DNA from 3 places in the Streptomyces sp. NPDC048473 genome. Region 3 is predicted to be linked to each of the others. Evidence: riboswitches for the same ligand, from Rfam matches in the RefSeq annotation. Region 3 holds a riboswitch; each other region holds the start of a gene.
What was found. A riboswitch is a leader RNA that binds a small molecule or an ion and turns the genes downstream of it on or off. The one in region 3 is predicted to bind cobalamin.
Positions count from the first base shown of each region.

Region 1: another riboswitch for cobalamin. It lies ahead of ACGFU7_RS32350 (ABC transporter substrate-binding protein); the one in region 3 lies ahead of metE (5-methyltetrahydropteroyltriglutamate--homocysteine S-methyltransferase).
Region 2: another riboswitch for cobalamin. It lies ahead of ACGFU7_RS12090 (ribonucleoside-diphosphate reductase subunit alpha); the one in region 3 lies ahead of metE (5-methyltetrahydropteroyltriglutamate--homocysteine S-methyltransferase).

Region 1 covers NZ_JBICXE010000026.1:84,945-91,965, reverse strand. The annotation lists gene ACGFU7_RS32365 (acyl-CoA dehydrogenase) at 1-427, shown strand, start outside; gene ACGFU7_RS32360 (acyl carrier protein) at 688-966, shown strand; gene ACGFU7_RS32355 (beta-ketoacyl-[acyl-carrier-protein] synthase family protein) at 963-2,186, shown strand; cobalamin riboswitch at 2,265-2,454, shown strand; gene ACGFU7_RS32350 (ABC transporter substrate-binding protein) at 2,489-3,556, shown strand; gene ACGFU7_RS32345 (FecCD family ABC transporter permease) at 3,610-4,644, shown strand; gene ACGFU7_RS32340 (ABC transporter ATP-binding protein) at 4,641-5,429, shown strand; partial or broken gene ACGFU7_RS32335 (PRC-barrel domain-containing protein) at 5,499-6,052, opposite strand; gene ACGFU7_RS32330 (class I SAM-dependent methyltransferase) at 6,549-7,021, shown strand, end outside.
Region 2 covers NZ_JBICXE010000005.1:351,508-358,528, reverse strand. The annotation lists gene ACGFU7_RS12095 (ribonucleotide-diphosphate reductase subunit beta) at 1-191, opposite strand, end outside; gene ACGFU7_RS12090 (ribonucleoside-diphosphate reductase subunit alpha) at 191-2,596, opposite strand; cobalamin riboswitch at 2,731-2,868, opposite strand; gene mctP (monocarboxylate uptake permease MctP) at 3,033-4,670, opposite strand; gene ACGFU7_RS12080 (DUF3311 domain-containing protein) at 4,667-4,921, opposite strand; gene ACGFU7_RS12075 (GntR family transcriptional regulator) at 5,190-5,954, opposite strand; gene ACGFU7_RS12070 (extracellular solute-binding protein) at 6,234-7,021, shown strand, end outside.
Region 3 covers NZ_JBICXE010000023.1:100,420-107,440, forward strand. The annotation lists partial or broken gene ACGFU7_RS30290 (family 16 glycosylhydrolase) at 1-204, opposite strand, end outside; gene metE (5-methyltetrahydropteroyltriglutamate--homocysteine S-methyltransferase) at 421-2,751, opposite strand; cobalamin riboswitch at 2,915-3,133, opposite strand; gene ACGFU7_RS30300 (histidine phosphatase family protein) at 3,194-3,787, opposite strand; adenosylcobalamin (AdoCbl) riboswitch at 3,898-4,046, shown strand; gene ACGFU7_RS30305 (CbtB-domain containing protein) at 4,050-4,265, shown strand; gene ACGFU7_RS30310 (CbtA family protein) at 4,294-5,067, shown strand; gene ACGFU7_RS30315 (GNAT family N-acetyltransferase) at 5,181-5,687, opposite strand; gene ACGFU7_RS30320 (SDR family oxidoreductase) at 5,921-6,667, shown strand; gene ACGFU7_RS30325 (SDR family NAD(P)-dependent oxidoreductase) at 6,727-7,021, shown strand, end outside.

The DNA of each region.
Region 1 (7,021 bases), on a different contig from region 3:
TGACCCGCTGGAGCGGTGGAACGCCGCATCCGGTCCCGCCCTTCTCGGCGTCGAGGCCCATGCCCACCGGCAGGCGGCCGAGGCGTACACGGACGCGGTGGCCGGTCTTCCGGACGGGCCCGCCCGTGAGCGACTGGCCGAGCTGCAGCGGCTGTTCGCACTCGACCGGATCGCCCGGAACAGCGGTGATCTGCTGGCCGCAGGGCATCTGACAGCCGATCAGGTCAACGGACTGCCGGAAGTCCTGGAACAGCTGATCACCGCCGTCGCCGCTCATCTGCCCGCCCTCGCCGACTCCTTCGCGCTGCCCCAGGAACTGCTCGCCGACTGGCCCATCGCGGGGGCCGATTACGTCGATGCGTACGACGATGCGGCGGCCGCCTGGCAGTCGGACGGGGACCGGGCGACGGCCCCGGGGGAGCGGTGAGGGCCGTGACAGGGACGGGAACAGTCGTTTGGGCGCAGCGGGTACGGGAGGTGGCCGGGGCCCTCGGTGTCCGCGTTGTGCTGCTGGTCTTCTGGGGTACGGCAGCCGTCCTGGCCAGGTGGTGCACGCGACCGCGGCAGGGCGGTGGCGAATCGGTTCGGCACAAGGCGTAACTGGAGACACGTCACCCAGTTGATTCGGCGTCGGGACGGTGCCCCCGCCGTCCCCGGCAGCCGTACCGAATGATGGAGAGGAAGCTCATGAGTGCGATTCATCCCAAGATCACCGAGGTTCTGACGCACACCTTCAAAGTGCCCGTCGCCGAGATCCGCCCGGATTCCACGATGGGCAGCCTGGATATGGACTCCCTCGCCGTCGCCGAGTTCGCCGTCCTCATCAGGGAGACGCTGGGCGGCGACGGGGACTTCGACAAGCTCCCCAAGGACGCCACCCTGGCCGACATCACGCGGTACATCGACGTGACAGCCGGCAGCGGGGTGCTGATGGGCGGCGAGGCACCGACGAGCAACGCCCGATGAACAAGCCCGCGATTGCCGTAACAGGCCTGGGAATGATCACCCCGGTCGGCAACGACACCGAATCCACCTGGAAAGGTGTGTGCGCCGGAGTCTCGCCGGTGCGTACCGTCGCGGCACTCGAAGGGTGCGAGATCGACTTCGCCTGCACGGTCGACGGGATCGATCTGGACGCCGCGATCGGCGGCCGTACGTCCTTCCGGATGGGGAAATACGTCAAGTTCGCCGTTCTCGCCGCCCGGGAGGCGGTCGCCGACGCCGGACTGGACCCGGCGCAGTGGGACGGCAGCAGGGTCGCGGTGGTCGTCGGCACCAGCAGCGGAGGTTCCGCCGCACTGACCGAGCAGGCCGTCGTGCTCGACCGGCACGGACCGGAAGCCACCTCGCCGGCGGGCATCCTGCTCACCATTCCGAACATGCCCGCGGCCGAGATCGCCATCCAGTTGCGGGCCACCGGTCCCAGCCTGGCACCGTGCACCGCCTGCTCGTCCGGCGCCACCGCCCTGTCCGTCGCCCGCGATCTGCTGGTCACCGGGCAGTGCGACATCGCGATCGCCGGAGCCACCGAATCGATCGTCTACCCGGTCGCCATGACCGGGTTCGCCCGGTCCGGAGCCGCGGCCCGGGCGGACGGCGACCCGGCCAGGCGGTGCCGGCCCTTCGCGGCCGACCGTGCCGGGCTGGTCATGGGCGAGGGCGCCGCCGTCATGATCCTGGAACGGGCGGACGACGCCGACGCCCGGGGCGCCGCGCCGCGGGCACTGCTCGCGGGCACCGGCGCCACCACCGACGCCCACCACCCCACCAGCCCGCACCCGTCCGGCGCGGTCGCCCAGACGGCGGTCGAGGCCGCGCTGCGCGACGCGGGCTGGGCGGCCGAGGACGTCGAGCACGTCAACGCACACGGCACGGCGACACCGGTCAACGACGCCACCGAGGCCGCCCTCATCAGCCGGGTCTACCCGCACCGGCCGCCCGTCACCGCCCCGAAGGGCGTACTCGGGCACTGCATGGGGGCGGCCGGAGCGATCGAGGCCGGACTGACCGTCCTGACGCTCCAACGCGGCGTCGTACCGCCGATCGCCAACCTGGACGCCCCGGCGCCCGAGTTCGACATCAACTGCGTCACCGAGCGACCGCTGCGGCAGCCCATCCGGCGCGCCGTCAGCCACTCCTTCGGCTTCGGCGGACACAACGCCGTGATCGCTCTTCAGCGTCCGTAGGCATCAGGCGGGTGGTGCGACGGGAGCACAGCCCGGCGTACCACCGGCCACACCGCCCATGAGCTGCGCAGAGGCTCGTGATAACTTGCCGGGGCCAGTCAAACTCCACGTAGGGGTCAGGGAATCCGGTGAGAATCCGGAACTGACGCGCAGCGGTGAGGGGGACGGGCGGGGCCACGGCCACTGGGACCACCCTCGGGTGTCCTGGGAAGGCGTCCCGTCCGTAGGAACCCGAGTCCGAAGACCTGCTGGCACCTGCGACCCGGTACTGGGCGCAGGGCTCCGTACAACGGGCTCCGCGCATGAGTCCCAAGACGCAGAGGGACTCCGTGCCGTCCATAGCCAGCCCTGTCCGCGCCATGGCCCTGCTCTCGGCGGGACTGATCCTGCTGACCGCCTGCGGGGGCGGAACCGGCAAATCCGCCGCGAAGTCCGACTCCGCCGACGGATACCCGGTGACGCTGAAGAACTGCGGACGCACCGTCACCGTCGAAGCCGCACCGCACCACGCCGTCTCGGTCGACCAGGGATCGACGGAGATCCTGCTCTCCCTCGGCCTCGCCGACCGGCTGGCCGCCACCGCGACCTGGACCGACCCGGTGATGAAGGGCCTGGAGAAGGCCAACGCCGAGGTTCCCAGAATCGCGGACAACCGGCCGTCGTCGGAGAAGGTCCTCGACCAGGAACCCGACTTCATCAGCGCGTCGTTCGAGTCGACCCTGGCCAAGGGCGGCGTCGCACCCCGCGAACAGTTCGAGGAACTCGGCGTCCCCACCTATGTCTCGCCCGCCGACTGCACCGGCAAGGACAACAGCGGCGGCGGCGACGGAGCCCGTACCGCGCCACTGACCATGGACAGCGTCTACGACGAAGTGCGCGACCTGGCCAGGGTGTTCGGCGTGCAGAAGCGCGGCGACACGCTCGTGGCGCAGCTGCGGGCCCGGGTGAAGAAGGCGACCGAGGGTGTCGACGCCTCCGACGCCACCCTCCTCTACTGGTTCTCCGACTCCAAGGCCCCGTACCTGGCCGGCTGCTGCGGAGCACCCGGCATCATCACCGGAGAACTCGGAGCGAAGAACGTCTTCGACGACACCCGTGAGGAATGGCCCCAGATCAGCTGGGAGACCGTCGCCGACCGCAACCCCGACGTCCTGGTCATCGGCGACCTGACCCGTAAGGCACAGACCGCCGAGAGCGCCGCGAAGAAGATCGAATTCCTGGAGTCCAACCCCGTCACGAAGAACATGGACGCCGTCAGGCACAAGCGGTACGTCCTGCTGAGCGGCCAGGCCATGAACCCGTCCATCCGGACGGTCGAGGGTGTGGAACGCGTCGCCGCCGGGCTGCGCGCGTTCGGGCTCGCGGGGTGACGGACACCGAACGGGCCACGGCGGTGGATGTGCCGCGGGCTTCGGAATCGACCGTGCGCGGCGGAACGGGTGTACGGAAGCTGCCCGGTGGGGCCCTATGGGTCTTCGGCGTCGCGCTGCTCGTGCTGTCCGTCGCGGTCGCCGTCACCATCGGCCCCGCCCGCATCTCCGTCGCCGACGTCTGGTCCACGGTGGCCTCCCACCTCGGCTGGGGCCACTCACGCCTCACCCCGATCCGGGACGGCATCATCTGGAACCTGCGCATGCCGCGCACCCTGCTCGCCGCGGTGTGCGGCGCCGGGCTCGCGGTATGCGGAACCGTCATGCAGTCCCTGCTCCGCAACCCGCTCGCCGACCCGTTCGTCCTCGGCGTCTCCTCCGGTGCGTCGACCGGCGCCGTTGTGGTCGTCGTCCTCGGCGTCGGCGGGGGAGCGGTGTCGATCTCGACCGGCGCGTTCATCGGCGCGCTCTGCTCGTTCGCCCTTGTCCTGCTGCTGAGCCACACCCTGGGCGGCACGACCGACCGGGTCGTCCTTTCCGGTGTCGCGGCCATGCAGCTGTTCTCCGCGCTCACCTCCTTCGTCGTGATGACCTCCGCCGACGCCGAGCAGACCCGCGGGGTGCTGTTCTGGCTGCTCGGCTCGCTCAGCGGGGTCGGCTGGACCGATGTGTGGATCTGCTCCGCCGTTCTCCTCGTGACGCTGCTGATCTGCCTCGGCCACGCCCGTACGCTCGACGCCTTCGCTTTCGGCCAGGACGCCGCGGCCACCCTCGGCGTCCATGTCGCGCGCACCCGGATCGTGCTGCTCTGCACGACCGCGCTGCTGACCGCCGCGCTCGTCAGCTCCGCCGGGGCCATCGGCTTCGTCGGTCTGGTCCTGCCGCACGCCGCCCGTGCGCTCGCCGGCTCCGGGCACCGGCGGCTGCTGCCGGTCACCGCCCTGGCCGGGGCGGTGTTCCTGGTCTGGGTCGACACCCTCGCCAGGACGGTCCTCGACCCGCAGGAGGTGCCGGTGGGTGTCGTCACCGCACTCATCGGCGTGCCCGCGTTCGTCCTGGTCCTGTACCGCACCCGGAGGATCACATGACGGGTGGAGCCACCGAGGGGCTGCGTGCCGAGCGGGTCAGCCGGGAGGCCGGCGGCCGACTCATCCTCGACGGGGTCCATCTCGCCCCGCCGCCCGGCGCCACCGTCGGGCTGATCGGGCCGAACGGCTCAGGCAAGTCGACCCTCTTGCGGGTGCTTGCAGGAGTCCTCGCCCCGGAGACGGGTGTGGTCACCCTCGACGGCCGACGGCTCGACGAGATCGGCCGCCGGACCGTGGCCCAGCGGGTCGCCGTGGTCGACCAGCATGCCGTCACCCAGGTCGAGTTGAGCGTCCTGGACGTGGTGCGCCTCGGGCGCATCCCGCACCGCAGGGCCTGGTCGGCGCCAGGCCGGGCGGACGACGACGCGGTGCGCGAGGCCCTGGAGCGGACCGGTCTCGCCGATCGCGGCGACCAGTCCTGGCACACCCTCTCCGGAGGCGAGCGCCAACGCGTCCAGATCGCGCGCGCACTGGCCCAGCAGCCGCGTGAGCTGCTGCTCGACGAGCCGACGAACCATCTCGACATCCAGCACCAGCTGGAACTGCTGTCGCTGATCACCTCGCTGCCACTCACCGGTGTGATCGCTCTGCACGACCTCAATCTGGCCGCGATGTTCTGCGATCGGATCGTGGTCATGAGGGAGGGGCGGGTGGTGGCCGCCGGGTCCCCGACGGAAGTGATCACCGAGGCACTGATCGCCGACGTCTACCGGGTCAGGGCGCGAGTCACTCCGGACGGACCGGACGGGAGGCCCTCGGTGCGCTTCCTGCCGGAGCGGCCGTAGCGGAAGCTGCGGCCGCCGATGGGACCAGTGGGGCAGATGCGGCCGTAGTGGCAGCTGCCGTGAGCCCCTCCCAGCTCCGGTGCCGGTCATGCCGGTCGTGCGCGATGTGGTGCGGGAAGTGCCCGTACCGGAGCCGGAGGTGCCGGCCATGGCCGGCTGGTCGGTCCCGGTGGTGCGTCCGGTGCCCGCCGCGCCCATGGCCCCGGTTCCAGCGGCCCCGGCCGCGCCCATGGCCGTGGTGCCGGTCCCGGACGCCGTTGTGGTTACGTGCCCGCCTGGCCGCCGAGCCTGGCGGTGGTGTTCCCGGCGAGGCCGTAGTGGCGGTAGAGCTCCTCCTCCTCCGCCACGGACAGATGCGCGTCCGCGTCCACCCGGGGGGCTTCCTTGACGCGGTCCTTCGGATGCGAGATGTGCAGGTCGGAGCCCACTCGACGGGCTCCGGCAAGAGGCACGAAACTTTCCTTCATACCGAACAGGCCGGTCTTCACCGTGATCCAGTCCGGGCGGCCGGTGTTGTCGTCGACATACACCCGCCCCACACTGCCGATCTTCTCGCCCGCGGTGTCGTACACCGTCAGGCCGTCGAGCTCTCCGGAATCCGTGAAGCCGTCAGCGGCTCCCATGACCGATTCCTCCTCGCCCGGGCGCGTCCTGTGGCTGGGTCCATCAGGGAAGGCGCGTCCGATTTCCATCGCGCCTCACCCGGATGGACGCTGCAACCTCCCCGCCCGTGGAGGCCGGCCGCCACATGCTCGGCGCTTCGTCGGTGGCAGCCCGTCACGGCGGTGCGCACACCATCTTCGCGTTAGGTCAATCGGGTGAAATGTGGAGGGTGCGTGCACGGAATTCGGACACGAGAACCGGGACTGAGCGGCCGAAAGGTGCGACGCCGAAGAACCGGCAATTTGCCTCTTCAGTGACATTGGGGCGTATCGGGCGGGACGGTCCGTCCGGGCGGGTCACTCCGGGAGCGCGCCGTACTGCCCGTGGACCGGTTCGGCCCGCGCGCCGCATGGTGAACAGAGCTGCTTCCGTACAGTGACCGCAGGTACGGCTGGGGTCCCCGGCCATGCCGCCGCGCCATGAAACCGAGGGGAGCCGTCCGGCGTTGTATCCGGCATGAACACGTTGCGCGGCACGTTCGACGAGGACGCGGAGCTCTACGACCGGATGCGCCCGCGCTATCCGGCGGACCTGGTCACGGATCTTGTGGTCCTGACCGGTCTCACCTCTTGGAGCAGGGTGCTCGAAGAGGGGCCGGGCACCGGTCAGTTGACGGTGCCGCTCGCGGAGCTGGGGTGTGAGGTGACGGCCGTCGAACTGGGCCCCTCGCTGGCGGCCGTGGCACGACGCAATCTGCGCGGCTTCCCCCGCGCACATGTCGAGGTGTCCCCGTTCGAGGAGTGGACGCCTCCATCGGAGCCCTTCGATCTGGTGGTGTGCGCGACCGCCATCCACTGGATCGATCCCGCACTGCGTTTCACGAGAGCGGCCGACGCGCTACGGACCGGCGGGGCGCTGGCGATCGTCACCACCCACCATGTGGCGGGCGGCAGCGGAAAATTCTTCGAGCAGGCACAACGGTGTTACGA
Region 2 (7,021 bases), on a different contig from region 3:
ATCATGTGCTGCTCGCCGGGGGACAGCTTGGCGAGGTCGGCGACGTCGGAGTGGAGGTCGACCTCCTCCACCGTCCAGGTGTTCTTGATCGCGTCGCGGTAGCGCTCGTAGAAGTCCGGGTAGCGCATGGGCCGCAGGGTGAGTTCGAAGCCCGGGTCGAGCAGGTTCTTGTCGGAGTTGGTGGAGCTCATTACTGGCAGGCCTCGCAGGACTCGGGGTTTTCGAGGGAGCAGGCGATCGCGTCCGCGTCGGGAGCCGATGCCTGCTGCACGGGAATGGGGGCGGCGGCCGCTGCCTGTCCGGAGGCCGCACGGGCGATCCGGGTCGCCGGGCGCGAGCGCAGGTAGTACGTCGTCTTCAGCCCCTGCTTCCAGGCGTACGCGTACATCGAGGAGAGCTTGCCGATCGTCGGCGTCTCCAGGAACAGGTTCAGCGACTGGCTCTGGTCGAGGAACGGCGTACGGGCCGCCGCCATGTCGATCAGACCGCGCTGCGGGATCTCCCACGCCGTGCGGTACAGCGCCCGCACATCCTCCGGGATCCAGGCGAAGCCCTGCACGGAACCGCTCGCCTCGCGCAGCGCCTCACGGGTCCGCGCGTCCCACACGCCGAGCTGCTTCAGCTCATCCACCAGATACGCGTTGACCTGGAGGAACTCACCGCTGAGCGTCTCGCGCTTGAAGAGGTTGGAGACCTGCGGCTCGATGCACTCGTACACGCCCGCGATCGAGGCGATCGTCGCCGTCGGCGCGATGGCGAGCAGCAGCGAGTTGCGCATCCCGGTCTTCGCGATCCGGGCGCGCAGCGCGTCCCAGCGCTCCGGCCAGTTCAGCTCGGTGTCGTAGTGGTCGGGGTGCAGCACACCGCGCGCGGCACGCGTCTGGGACCAGGCGGGCAGCGGGCCGGAGCGCTCGGCGAGCTCGCAGGACGCCTCGTACGCCGCGAGCATGATCCGCTCGGAGATCTTCGTGGAGAGCGCGCGGGCCTCGGGGGAGTCGAACGGCAGCCGCAGCTGGAAGAAGACGTCCTGGAGACCCATGGCACCCAGGCCGACGGGGCGCCACTTCGCGTTGGAGCGGCCGGCCTGCTCGGTCGGGTAGAAGTTGATGTCGACGACCCGGTCGAGGAAGGTCACGGCAGTGCGGACGGTGGCGTCCAGCCGCTCCCAGTCGATGGTCCCGTCGGCGACGAACGCGCCGAGGTTGACCGAACCCAGGTTGCAGACCGCCGTCTCGCCGTCATCGGTGACTTCGAGGATCTCGGTGCACAGATTCGACGAGTGGACGACGCGGCCCGGCTCGGCGGTCTGGTTCGCGGTCCGGTTGGAGGCGTCCTTGAACGTCATCCAGCCCTGACCGGTCTGCGCGAGGGTACGCATCATCCGGCCGTACAGCTCACGGGCCGGCATCGACTTGCGGGCCAGCCCCTTGGCCTCGGCGTTCCGGTACGCGGCGTCGAACTCGTCGCCCCACAGGTCGACCAGCTCGGGCACATCGGCGGGCGAGAACAGCGACCAGTCGCCGTCCGCGTCGACCCGGCGCATGAACTCGTCCGGGATCCAGTGCGCCAGGTTGAGGTTGTGCGTACGCCGCTGGTCCTCACCCGTGTTGTCGCGCAGCTCCAGGAACTCCTCGATGTCCGCGTGCCAGGTCTCCAGGTAGACGGCGGCGGCGCCCTTGCGCCGGCCGCCCTGGTTGACGGCGGCGACGGAGGCGTCGAGCGTCTTCAGGAACGGCACGATGCCGTTGGAGTGCCCGTTGGTGCCACGGATCAGCGAACCGCGGGCTCGGATGCGGGAGTACGAGAGCCCGATGCCGCCCGCGTGCTTCGAGAGCCGCGCCACCTGGTGGTAGCGGTCGTAGATCGAGTCGAGCTCGTCGAGCGGGGAGTCCAGCAGATAGCAGGAGGACATCTGCGGGTGCCGGGTGCCGGAGTTGAACAGAGTCGGCGAGGACGGCAGATAGTCGAGCCGGCTCATCAGGCCGTACAGCGCCGCGACTTCGTCCAGGGCGCGCTTCGAGTCGTCCTCGGCGAGCCCGGCCGCGACGCGCAGCATGAAGTGCTGGGGCGTCTCGATGACCTGGCGGGTGAGCGGGTGGCGCAGCAGATAGCGGCTGTGCAGGGTCCGCAGCCCGAAGTAACCGAAGCGGTCGTCGGCGCGGTCGGCGAGCGAACGCTCCACCAGCGTGTCGAGGGCGGCCGCGTGCAGCGCGACGAACTCGGCGGTACGGTCCGCGATCAGGCCCTCGCGGTGCCCGACGGCGACCGAGGCGGAGAAGGAGACCGCGCCCTGGCCGGCCGCCTCGTCCGCGATGATGCGGGTCAGCAGCCTGGCCGCGAGCCGGGAGTAGGCGGGGTCCTCGGAGATCAGCCCCGCGGCGGCCTCCGTGGCCAGCGAGCGCAGCTCGGCCTCGTCCGACCGGGCGTTACGGCCGCGCAGCGCGGCGGCGGCGACGCGACCGGGGTCGGTGTCGGGCAGATCGACGGTGAGGTCGGTCAGGGTCCGCAGCAGTGCGGTCCCGGGCCCGTCGGTCGTGGCGTGCGTGGACTCGGCTGAATCGGCCACTGAAACCGGATCGGCTGGCGCGATGGTCACTGGGGCTATCCCTCGCTCGGCTCGGGGCCGGCGGGAGCGGGGAGCCGGGCAGGGCGATGCCCGGGGAAGGGCGGCGCTGCGCACGGCGTCCACCGGCCCTCCGCGAGGCCCGGACGTCTGGCATCCGGTTCGGTCGAGCCGGACGCACTGTCGGCAGGTCTTCGGACTCCCGGGTGCGCAAAAGCACACCGAACACACCGTTGCGGGACAGTTCCGGATTCGCACCGGATTCCCCTGCGGCGACAGCGAGCACGAGCATACATGTGGGGGCCGCCCGATGAGGCAGCCCCCACATGTTGTGTCGCGCAACGGAAGCCGAGCCGGCGGGACAAGCCGTGCGATCCCCTATCGGAGCAGACGAACGGCCCGTCGCGCCCCGGTGAGAAGGGCTCGACGGGCCGCCATCCGGCCGTGGGAGCGGTCTTGGGAGCGGCCGTCAGTGGCCGCCGCCCGGTGCCCCCGCCGTGGCCGGCGGGAGCTCCGCCCGGACGCCCGGGTCGCCCGCGTCGGCCGTGTAGTCGGCCGGGGAGGTCTCGTCGATCCCGGCGGGTGCCTTCACGGCGTTCAGGACGAAGGTGAGCACCACCGTCACCACCACGTTCAGCACGAACGCGGTCAGACCGATGTAACCGATCTCACCGATGCCGGGGATCTCCTTGGACGACCCGCCGAAGTGCGCCTGGGTCGGGCTGGCGACCCCGTACGCGGCCGCCGTCCCATACACCATGCCGGCCGCCCAGCCCGCGAGCAGCGCCCAGCGGTGGAACCAGCGGGTGAACAGGCCGCCGACCAGGGCCGGCATCGTCTGGAGGATCCAGATCCCGCCGAGCAGCTGGAAGTTGATCGCGACCGTCTTGTCCATGGTGAGGACGAAGGCGAGCGCGCCGACCTTCACCAGCAGCGACACCAGCTTGGAGACCTTGGTCTCCTGCTCCGGGGTCGCGTCCGGCTTCAGGAAGTCCTTGTAGATGTTGCGGGTGAAGAGGTTCGCCGCGGCGATCGACATGATCGCGGCGGGCACCAGCGCGCCGATGCCGATGGCGGCGAATGCGACGCCCGCGAACCAGTCCGGGAACATGTTCTCGAACAGCTGCGGGATGGCCAACTGCCCGTTGTCCACCTTGATCCCGGCGGCGATCGCCATGAAGCCGAGCAGTGCCAGCAGACCCAGCATCAGCGAGTACAGCGGCAGGATCGTGGTGTTGCGCCGGATCACATTGCGGCTGCGGCTGGAGAGCGTCGCCGTGATCGAGTGCGGATACATGAACAGCGCCAGTGCCGAGCCCAACGCCAGGGTGGCGTAGCCCCATTGGCCCGCCTCACCCGGCGCGAGCGCGCCGCGCGGTGCGCCCGTGGCCGGATTCTTCTGCGAGAACGCCTCGCCGGCCTTGGCGAAGATGTCGTCGAAGCCGCCGAGCTTGATCGGGATGTAGATGATCGCCACCGCGATGACCAGGTAGATCAGCCCGTCCTTGACGAACGCGATCAGTGCCGGCGCCCGCAGACCGGACGAGTAGGTGTACGCGGCGAGCACCGCGAACGCGATCAGCAGCGGCAGGTCCTTGACGAACCAGTGGGTGTTCTCGCCGCCGCCGACGCCCATCACGTCCAGCACCGCCTGGATGCCGACGAGTTGGAGCGCGATGTACGGCATCGTGGCGAGGATGCCCGTGACGGCGACCGCCAGCGAAAGCCCCTTCGAGCCGAAGCGCCCGCGGACGAAGTCCGAGGTGGTCACGTACCCGTGCTTGTGCGAGACCGACCACAGCCGCGGCAGGAAGGTGAAGATCAGCGGGTACACGAGGATGGTGTACGGCACCGCGAAGAAGCCGGCCGCGCCCGCCGCGTAGATCGCCGCGGGAACGGCGACGAAGGTGTACGCGGTGTACAGGTCGCCGCCGAGCAGGAACCAGGTGACCCAGGTGCCGAACGACCGTCCGCCCAGACCCCATTCGTCGAGGCTGGCCTCGTTCTCGGCCTTCCGCCAGCGCGCGGCCATGAAGCCGACGACTGTGACGGCCAGGAAGAAGAAGATGAAGACGCCGAGCGCGACGCCGTTCACGCCGTCCTTCATGCGGACGCACCCCCCTTGCGGGAGCGCTGGTCACGCTGCCACAGCTTGTACGCGGTCATCGTGAGCGCGGTGGAGATCAGCACCCAGAGCATCTGGTACCAGTAGAAGAACGGAATACCGATGAAGGTGGGGTCCACCTTCGCGTACGAACTCACCCAGAGCATCGCCACGAACGGCGCGATGAGACAGAGGGCGATGACCACCCGTACAGGTGTGACGGTGGGTGGTTTTCCTTCTGGGTCTGCTGGCATGCGGCGACTCCGTCCCCTCGCTGATCACCTGGTGTAATGCGCACGAAATCTAGGGGAGGCTTCCGGTCACCGTCACCCCCTGTCCGCATTGCGGTCCGGCAACGGTCTCGCGAGCGGGCGCGAATGTTCGGAATGCCGTCAAACGTACGGAAGTTGGTCTGTACCAAGATGCGCGAACGGCCCCCGTGGAGTAGTGGATTCCATGGGGGCCGCGACGGTTGTGCGTACGGGTGCGGTGGCCGGAATCAGTCGGCCGGCGCACTCGGGATCAGTCCGTCGGCCGCTTCAGACGCGCCACGAACTTATACCGGTCGCCCCGGTAGACCGACCGCACCCACTCCACCGGCTCGCCCCGCCCGTCCAGCGAGTGCCGGGACAGCATCAGCATCGGCAGGCCCACATCCGTACCGAGCAGTCCGGCCTCGCGCGGGGTGGCGAGCGAGGTCTCGATGGTCTCCTCGGCCTCGGCCAGCCGGACGTCGTACACCTCCGCCAGGGCGGTGTAGAGCGAGGTGTACTTCACCAGCGAACGGCGCAGCGCCGGAAAGCGTTTGGCCGAAAGGTGCGTGGTCTCGATCGCCATCGGCTCCCCGCTGGCGAGCCGCAGCCGCTCGATCCGCAGCACTCGGCCGCCGGCCGTGATGTCGAGCAGCCCGGCGAGCGTGTCGTCGGCCGTGACATAGCCGATGTCCAGCAACTGGGATGCCGGTTCGAGTCCTTGGGCGCGCATGTCCTCGGTGTACGAGGTGAGCTGCAGGGCCTGGGAGACCTTCGGCTTGGCGACGAAGGTGCCCTTGCCCTGGATGCGCTCCAGCCGGCCCTCGACGACCAGCTCCTGGAGCGCCTGGCGCACGGTCGTGCGCGAGGTGTCGAACTCGGCGGCCAGGGTCCGCTCCGGCGGCACGGGGGTGCCCGGCGGCATGGTGTCCGTCATGTCGAGGAGATGTCGCTTCAGCCGGTAGTACTTCGGGACGCGCGCCGTCCGCGTGGCCACGCCCGTCTCGTTCTCCGTACTGCCCCCGTCGGCACCCATGGCCCGCCTTCCCGACTGCTGCGTTGCTGCCGTCACCGGCTCCTCCGTCTGTCGCGGCTCACATGGTGGCACGGTCCGGTCACGGCTCGTCGCCCTCCCTTAGGTGTCGGTCCTATAACGGACGCGAGTGCACTTCTTATACACCCTTGACACCCCTAAAGGTCTAGGCCAAGCTCCCGGTACTGGTCTAAACCATTAAAGACCAGGTCCAGCCCCAGCAGTACTCGTCGAATGTCTTCGCGGTGGGCGGGGTTGCAGTATCCCTGAGGAGGGTTTGGCGTGAAGCGCAAGCTCATCGCGGCGGTCGGCGTCGCGGGCATGATGATCGGCCTCGCGGCATGTGGGTCCGACGACGGCGGCAGCGACAGCGGTAAGAAGACCGGCCCGGGCAGCTACAAGGGCGAGACGCTCACCGTCTGGACGATGTCCGGATCGAACCCCCCCGGGTGGACCAAGACGGTCACCGATGAGTTCGAGAAGAAGACCAAGGCCAAGCTGAAGATCGAAGTCCAGGACTGGAACGGCATTCAGCAGAAGGTCACCACGGCCCTCTCCGAGTCCAACCCGCCGGACATCCTGGAGATCGGCAACACCCAGACCCCGGCGTACGCCAAGACCGGTGGCCTCGCCGACCTCGGTGACCTGAAGAAGGAGATCGGCTCCGCCTGGGCCGACGGCGTCAACCAGCCCTCCGTCTACGACGGCAAGCAGTACGCCCTGCCGTGGTACGTGGGCAACCGCGTCGTCATGTACAACAAGAAGGTCTTCAAGGACGCCGGTATCACCGAGACGCCGAAGACCCGCGCCGACCTCTTCAAGGCGTTCGACGCCATCAAGGCGAAGGGCGACGCCGAGCCGATCTACCTGCCCGGCCAGAACTGGTACTTCTTCGACGGCCTGCTCGTCGGCAAGGGCGTCTCGCCGGTCAAGAAGGAAGGCGACAAGTACGTCTCCAACCTGGCCGACCCGAAGGTCGCCGAGGCCATGGACGTGTACAAGCAGTACCAGTCCTACTCCAAGGCCCCCAAGGACAAGGACGAGGCCACCCCGCAGCAGGCCGAGGTCTT
Region 3 (7,021 bases):
GTCGCCGGTCTCGATCTGCCACTTGCCGCCGTCGACGCCGGAGCCCGCGGGGCCGTCGAAATCGTCGGTGAACGTCGCTGCCGCCGCTGTGGCCCGCGGTTCGGGCAGAGGCACCCCGGCCGCGAGACCGGAGGAGGCCGAGACGAGGGCGAGCGCGGAGAGTGCGGACACCAGGAGGCGTCGCGTGAGGTGGGGGGAGGTCATGGGGGGTCCTTCCCGTGCGGGATGGCATGTGTCGTCATGTATATGACAAGCACTCGCCGTGGGGGAGCGGGGAGAGGGTTTGGTTCTGTATGCGATTTAAGAAGTGAACCAACACCGTGTCAAGACTCTGGTACGGACCATACTTCTTGCATCCACCCGGCGATTGGGCGGCCGGGACGGGCGCCCGCGCGGACACCCGTCCCGGCCGCGGCGCGATCAGTGCGCGGTTGTCGTACCGGGCAGAGCTGCCCGCACCTCGGCGGCCGCCGAGACCAGGTTCTCCAGCGAGGTGCGGACTTCCGGCCAGCCCCGGGTCTTCAGACCGCAGTCGGGATTGACCCACAGCCGTTCGGCGGGAATCGCTTCGAGCCCCTTACGCAGCAGAGCCGCCGCCTCGTCGGCGCTCGGTACCCGTGGGGAGTGGATGTCGTACACGCCGGGACCGACCTCCCGCGGGTAGCCCGCCGAGGCCAGCTCGTCGGCCACCTGCATATGGGAGCGCGCCGCCTCCAGGCTGATCACATCGGCATCCAGGTCGTCGATGGCCCTGAGGATGTCCCCGAACTCCGCGTAGCACATATGCGTATGAATCTGGGTCCGGGGGCGTACGCCACTGGTGGCCAGCCGGAACGACTCGGTGGCCCAGGCCAGATACCCGGCGCGATCGACGGCCCGCAGTGGCAGCGTCTCGCGCAGCGCGGGTTCGTCCACCTGGATGACCGAACTGCCCGCCGTCTCAAGGTCGTTCACCTCGTCCCGCAGTGCGAGGGCGACCTGGCGCGCGGTCTCGCCGAGCGGCTGGTCGTCTCGGACGAAGGACCAGGCGAGCATGGTGACAGGACCGGTCAGCATGCCCTTGACCGGACGGGCGGTGAGCGACTGCGCGTACGCCGTCCAGCGCACCGTCATCGGCTCCGGGCGGGAGATGTCCCCGGCCAGGATCGGCGGCCGGACATACCGGGTGCCGTACGACTGGACCCAGCCGTGCCGGGTGGCGAGGTAGCCGGTGAGCTGTTCGGCGAAGTACTGCACCATGTCGTTGCGTTCGGGTTCGCCGTGCACCAGCACATCGAGGCCCGCCGTCTCCTGGAACGCGAGCACCTCCTGGATCTCTGCCTCGATGCGCTTGTCGTACGTGACGGTGTCGATGCGTCCGGCCCGCAGATCTGCGCGTGCGGTGCGCAGCTGGGTCGTCTGCGGGAACGAACCGATCGTGGTCGTGGGCAGCAACGGAAGCCGCAGACGCTCGCGTTGGGCCACTGCCCGCTGGGGATACGACGCTTCGCGGCGCCCGTCGGACTCCGTGACGGCCGCGGCCCGTGCCCGGACCGCCGGGTCATGGGTGATCGCCGAACCGGCCCGCGAGGCCAGATCGGCACGGTTCGCGGCGAGTTCGGCGGCGATCGCGTCCGTACCCTGTGCGAGGCCCCGAGCCAGGGTGGCGATCTCGACGGACTTCTGCCGGGCGAAGGACAGCCAGCGCGCCACCTGCGGGTCGATGTCACGCTCGGCGGTCGCGTCGAGGGGGACGTGCAGCAGGGAGCAGGAGGCCGCCACATCGACGCGGCCGGCGAGGCCGAGCAGGGTGCCGAGCGTGGTGAGAGACTGCTGGTAGTCGTTGATCCATACGTTGCGCCCGTCGACGACCCCGGCGACCAGCCGCCTGCCCGGCAGACCGCCGACCGCGGCGAGATCCCGCAGATTGGCGGCTGCCGGACCGGTGAAGTCGAGCGCGAGCCCGTCGACCGGCGCCTTCGCCAGCACGGCGAGGGCCTCACCGAGCCGGTCGAAGTAGGAGGCGACGAGGAGCTTGGGCCGGTCGGCGAGCGCACCCAGGTCGCGGTAGGCGCGCGCGGCGGCGTTCAGCTCCGCCGGAGTGCGGTCCTGCACCAGGGCGGGCTCGTCGAGCTGCACCCACCGGGCACCGGCCGCATGCAGATCGGCCAGCACCTCGGCGTACACCGGCAGCAGCCGGTCGAGCAGCGTCAGCGGCTCGAAGTCGGCGGCGACGCCCGGAGCGGGCTTGGCCAGCAGCAGATAGGTCACCGGACCGACGAGCACCGGCCGAGGGCTGAGCCCGAGCGCCAGCGCTTCCTCGAACTCCGCGACCTGCTTGGTGGAATCGGCGGCGAAAACGGTGTCGGGGCCGAGCTCCGGCACCAGGTAGTGGTAGTTCGTGTCGAACCACTTGGTCATTTCGAGCGGCGCCACGTCCTGCGTACCGCGCGCCATCGCGAAATAGCCGTCCAGCCCGTCGGTTTCGACGGCTTCGCGATGCCTGACCGGTACGGCACCGACCATCACGCTGGTGTCCAGCACATGGTCGTAGTACGAGAAGTCGCCGGTCGGGACCTCGTGGATGCCGTCGTCGGCGAGCCGGCGCCAGTTGGCGCGGCGGAGGTCTGCGGCGGTCTCCCGGAGTGCGGCTGCGGTGACGCGGCCCTTCCAGTACCCCTCGACGGCCTTCTTCAGCTCCCGGTCGCCCCCTTGGCGGGGATAGCCGTACACGGTGGCCCGGGTTGCCGCGGCTGCGGACTTGCTGGTCACGGAACTCTCCTTCGCGAGCGTGTGTCCTGATACGACCCCGGGACGTATCGAAGGCGCGAAGGGATGACGGACCGGGCGGAACCGCAACGCCGTACCGGCGCGCATGCCCTGCCCGATATGTACGCCGACCCGCCCACGAGGTCACCGAGATCACCGTGTGCGTCCGACGCGCACGGGCAGTGGCAGGTCTTCGGACTCGCGGGCACATCTCGTGTACGAGACACCTACTGGCCGTCGCTTCCCGAACCCGTATCGGGTCCAGTGCTTGATGACGGCGGTCGTTCCCACTCACCGCTGCGGGGCAGTCCCGGATTCCCACCGGGTTCCCTCTTGCGACGCGCCTGTCTGGCGGACAGGGCGAACCAGCTGCACCACCACAGTAGGCGCTGACCGGCGGCGGCGGCACCTCAGTTGTTCATGCAGTGTGGGCCACGGGAGTACGTCAGTCCCCCGGAGCGGGGGACAGCGGCTGCCCACAGCGCAGGTTCCACCGCCCGGACCGGCCGCTGAGCCCGGTCAGTGTCAGCGGGGCGACGTCCAGCCGCCAGAATGCCTCCGTCGGCAGAGCGAGCGCCCGTACGATCACCGCCCGCACCACCGCAGGCTCGACGACCCCCAGCACACGGCCGCCCTCCTCGCCGTACAGGGACTCCACGGACTCCAGCCAGCGGCCGGCCCGGGCGCAGAACTCCAGCAACGATTCGCCGCCGTGCGGAGCCGCCGAAGGATCGGTCATCCAGGCCGAAACCGCCTCCGGCTCACTCCCGCTCACCTCCGCCAGCCGCTGCCCGCTCCACCGGCCCATGTCCCAGCCACGGAGCGTGAGTTCGGGCTCTGCACGCAACCCCAACACGTCGGCGGTCCCCGCGCACCGCTCGGACGGCCCGCACATATACCGGTCCGCCGCGGGCACCGCCGCCGCAGCGGCCCGGGCCCACCGAGCCCCGACCGCGTCGAGCGGCGCATCGCCGTCGAAGCGGGCCTCGCGCAGCGCGGCGTTGAGCGCTGGTGAGATCAACATCACCTGTACCGTCATGACCGGGTCAACTCCCTGAACTATGGCCCCTCCAGTGCGCCCACCATGGCATCCGGGCGTTCCGGCCCCGCCGACGGCACCATGGCCGCGCCCGCTCCCAGGCGGTATGGTCGCGACGAACATGACGAAGGTGTGACGGAAGTCCGGTGAGAATCCGGCACGGTCGCGCCACTGTGAACCCGTACCCGTACGGGAAGTCAGACCCGGCACCTTCGTCTCAGGCACCACGATCGGGACGCGTGTTCCCTCAGGAGGTTCTGTCATGGCACAGATTGCTGCCCCCGCCACCGCCGTACCGGCGATCACCCCCATCTCCCTGAAGGCCATTGCCCCTTGGGCGGTCTTCTTCGGCATCCTCATGCTCGTACTGCTGTACTTCGTCGGTGCCGAGCAGGGCGCCACCGCGGTCATCTCCGGCGAAGGTGTCCACGAGTGGGTCCACGACGGCCGCCACCTCCTCGGTTTCCCCTGCCACTGACGTACCGTCCGATCCAGGGGAAATCCTCATGAACTCCATATCTGTCAGAGCTCTGCTCGTCCGCGGCATGCTGGCCGGCCTCGCCGCGGGCGCGCTCGCTCTGGTCGTCGCCTACTTCCTCGGCGAGTCCCGGGTGGACGCGGCCATCGCTCTCGAAGAGGCGCACAGCCATGACCACGGCGGCGGCGAGGAACTCGTCAGCCGTACCATGCAGTCCACCGCCGGCCTTGCCACCGGTGTGCTCGTCTTCGGCGTGGCGATCGGCGGCATCGCCGCGCTCGTCTTCTGTTACGCCCTCGGCCGGATCGGCAGATTCGGCCCGCGGGCCACGGCCGCCCTGATCGCGGGCGCGGCCCTGCTGACGGTGTACATCGTGCCGTTCCTGAAGTACCCGGCCAACCCGCCGGCCGTCGGCAACCCCGACACCATCGGCCAACGCACCGCCCTGTTCTTCCTGATGGTCGCCCTCAGCGTGCTGTTGGCCGTCGCCGCCGTCATCCTCGGCAAGCGGCTGGCTCCCCGCCTGGGCACCTGGAACGCGACGATCGCCGCATCCGCCGCCTACGTCCTCGTGATCGGGCTCGCGTACGCGTTCCTGCCCTCGTTCAACGAGGTCGGAAAGGACTTCCCGGCCGGCCTGCTGTGGGAGTTCCGCCTGGCCACGCTCGCCGTGCAGGCCACTCTCTGGATCACCTTCGGCCTCGTCTTCGGCTGGCTGACGGAACGGCTTCTCGTGCCGAGGGCCGACTCCGTCAGGACCGGAAACGGCGCGGCGAACCGGGCAGCCACCGCGGCCGGCTGACCGACGCACCGCTGCCCAACAGAAGACATCGGAACCCGCCGGGAGCTTCCCGGCGGGTTCCGTCGTCCTGCCCTGCGCAGTCCCGCCCGGAGGGATGAGCGGCTGCGGGCTCTCTACTCCTCGGCCTGCCGGCTCCAGTCGATCCGGTAGTGCTTCAGCAGCGCGTCCTCCTTCACCAGGCGCATGCCGACGGCTGTCATGACGTGCTGGGAGGCGAGGTTGTCCAGGTCGGTGTCGCCGTGCACGCAGCTCACACCCTGGTCGCGGGCGAACAGGAGCAGTGCGCGCAGCGCCTCGGTGGCGTAACCCATTCCCTGCGCCGAGGGCACGAGGCCGTAGCCGATCGTGACGTGCCCGTTCTCGTCCGGAGCGCCATGGAATCCCAGGCCGCCGATCACCTCTCCGTCCTCGCGGCGGCGTATTTCGTACGAACCGAAGGGGCTGGGATCACCTGTCGTCGCGCATGTGCCGAGGAAGCGCTCGGCCGCGGCCATCTCGCCGGGGGACGGGTATCCGGGCGCCCAGTGGGCACCGTCTCCCGGCTTGCCCGCCATCACCTGCAAGGCATCGGAGGCGCGCATCAGGCGGAGGAGGAGGCGGGGAGTCTCAAGGTCGGTCATGACCGACCGAAGTATCACGCGGGGCGGGTGGAAGGCATCCGGATTGTCCGACGGGAGCGTCCGAAGCGGGGCGGGGACTCTGGTGGGGCCCTGCTGAGGCCTTGCAGGGCCCGGGGTAGCGCTGAACGTAGCGCTGTTACGCGAGAAAGGTAGCATCGATACTGCGTTGGTGTTAGCGTTGCTCTCGTCCGGTTACGGAATCCACCGGCCCACCTGAAACAGGGAGCACCGTCATGAGCGAGCAGAAAACCACCACGTGCCGGGTGGCGATCGTCACCGGAGGATCCCGGGGCATCGGCCGCGAGAGCGCCGAGCGACTGGCGTCCGAGGGATTCGCCGTCGTCATCAATTACGCGGGCAACCAGGCCGAGGCCGAGTCGGCGGTTGCGGCGATCACCGCGGCGGGCGGGCAGGCCATCGCCTTCCGCGCCGACGTGGCCGACGAGGTCGCGGTCTCGGCACTCTTCGACACGGCCGAGGAGACCTTCGGCGGAGTCGACGTGGTCGTGCACGCGGCCGGCGTCATGACGCTGGCGCCGCTGGTCGACACCGATCTGGACGCGTTGGACCGGATGCACCGCACCAACATCCGCGGGACGTTCGTCGTCGACCAGCAGGCGGCCCGCCGCCTGCGCAAGGGCGGGGCGATCATCAACTTCTCCAGCTCCGTGCTGTCGCTGGCCATGCCCGGCTACAGCGCCTACGCCGCCACCAAGGGCGCCGTCGAGGCCATGACCCTGATCCTGGCCCGTGAGCTGCGCGGGCGGGACATCACGGTCAACGCCGTGGCCCCCGGACCGACCGCCACCGCCCTGTTCCTGGACGGCAAGGACGAGCAGACCATCGCGAAGCTGGCCGGTCAGGCACCGCTGGAACGGCTGGGCACCCCGCAGGACATCGCCGAGGTGATCTCCTTCCTCGCCGGTCCGGCCCGCTGGGTCAACGGCCAGGTGCTGCGCGCCAACGGCGGCATCGTCTGAGCCGCCGCCACGACACGGCCCCGCCCACCCCACTTTCCGCACACCCCAGGAGGACAGCCATGAGCAGGACCATCGTGATCACAGGGGCGGGCTCCGGCTTCGGAGCGCTGGCCGCACGCGCACTGGCCGCTGCCGGACACACCGTCTACGCGGCCATGCGCAACACCACCACGCGCAATGCCGACCGGGTCGCCGAAGCGGCGCGGTACGCCGCCGAGCACGGCGTGGACCTGCGTACCGTCGAACTCGACGTGCTCTCCCAGGAGTCCGCCGACGCCGCCATCGCCACGATCCTGTCCGAAGCCGGCCGCCTCGATGTGATCATCCACAACGCCGGGCACATGGTCACCGGCC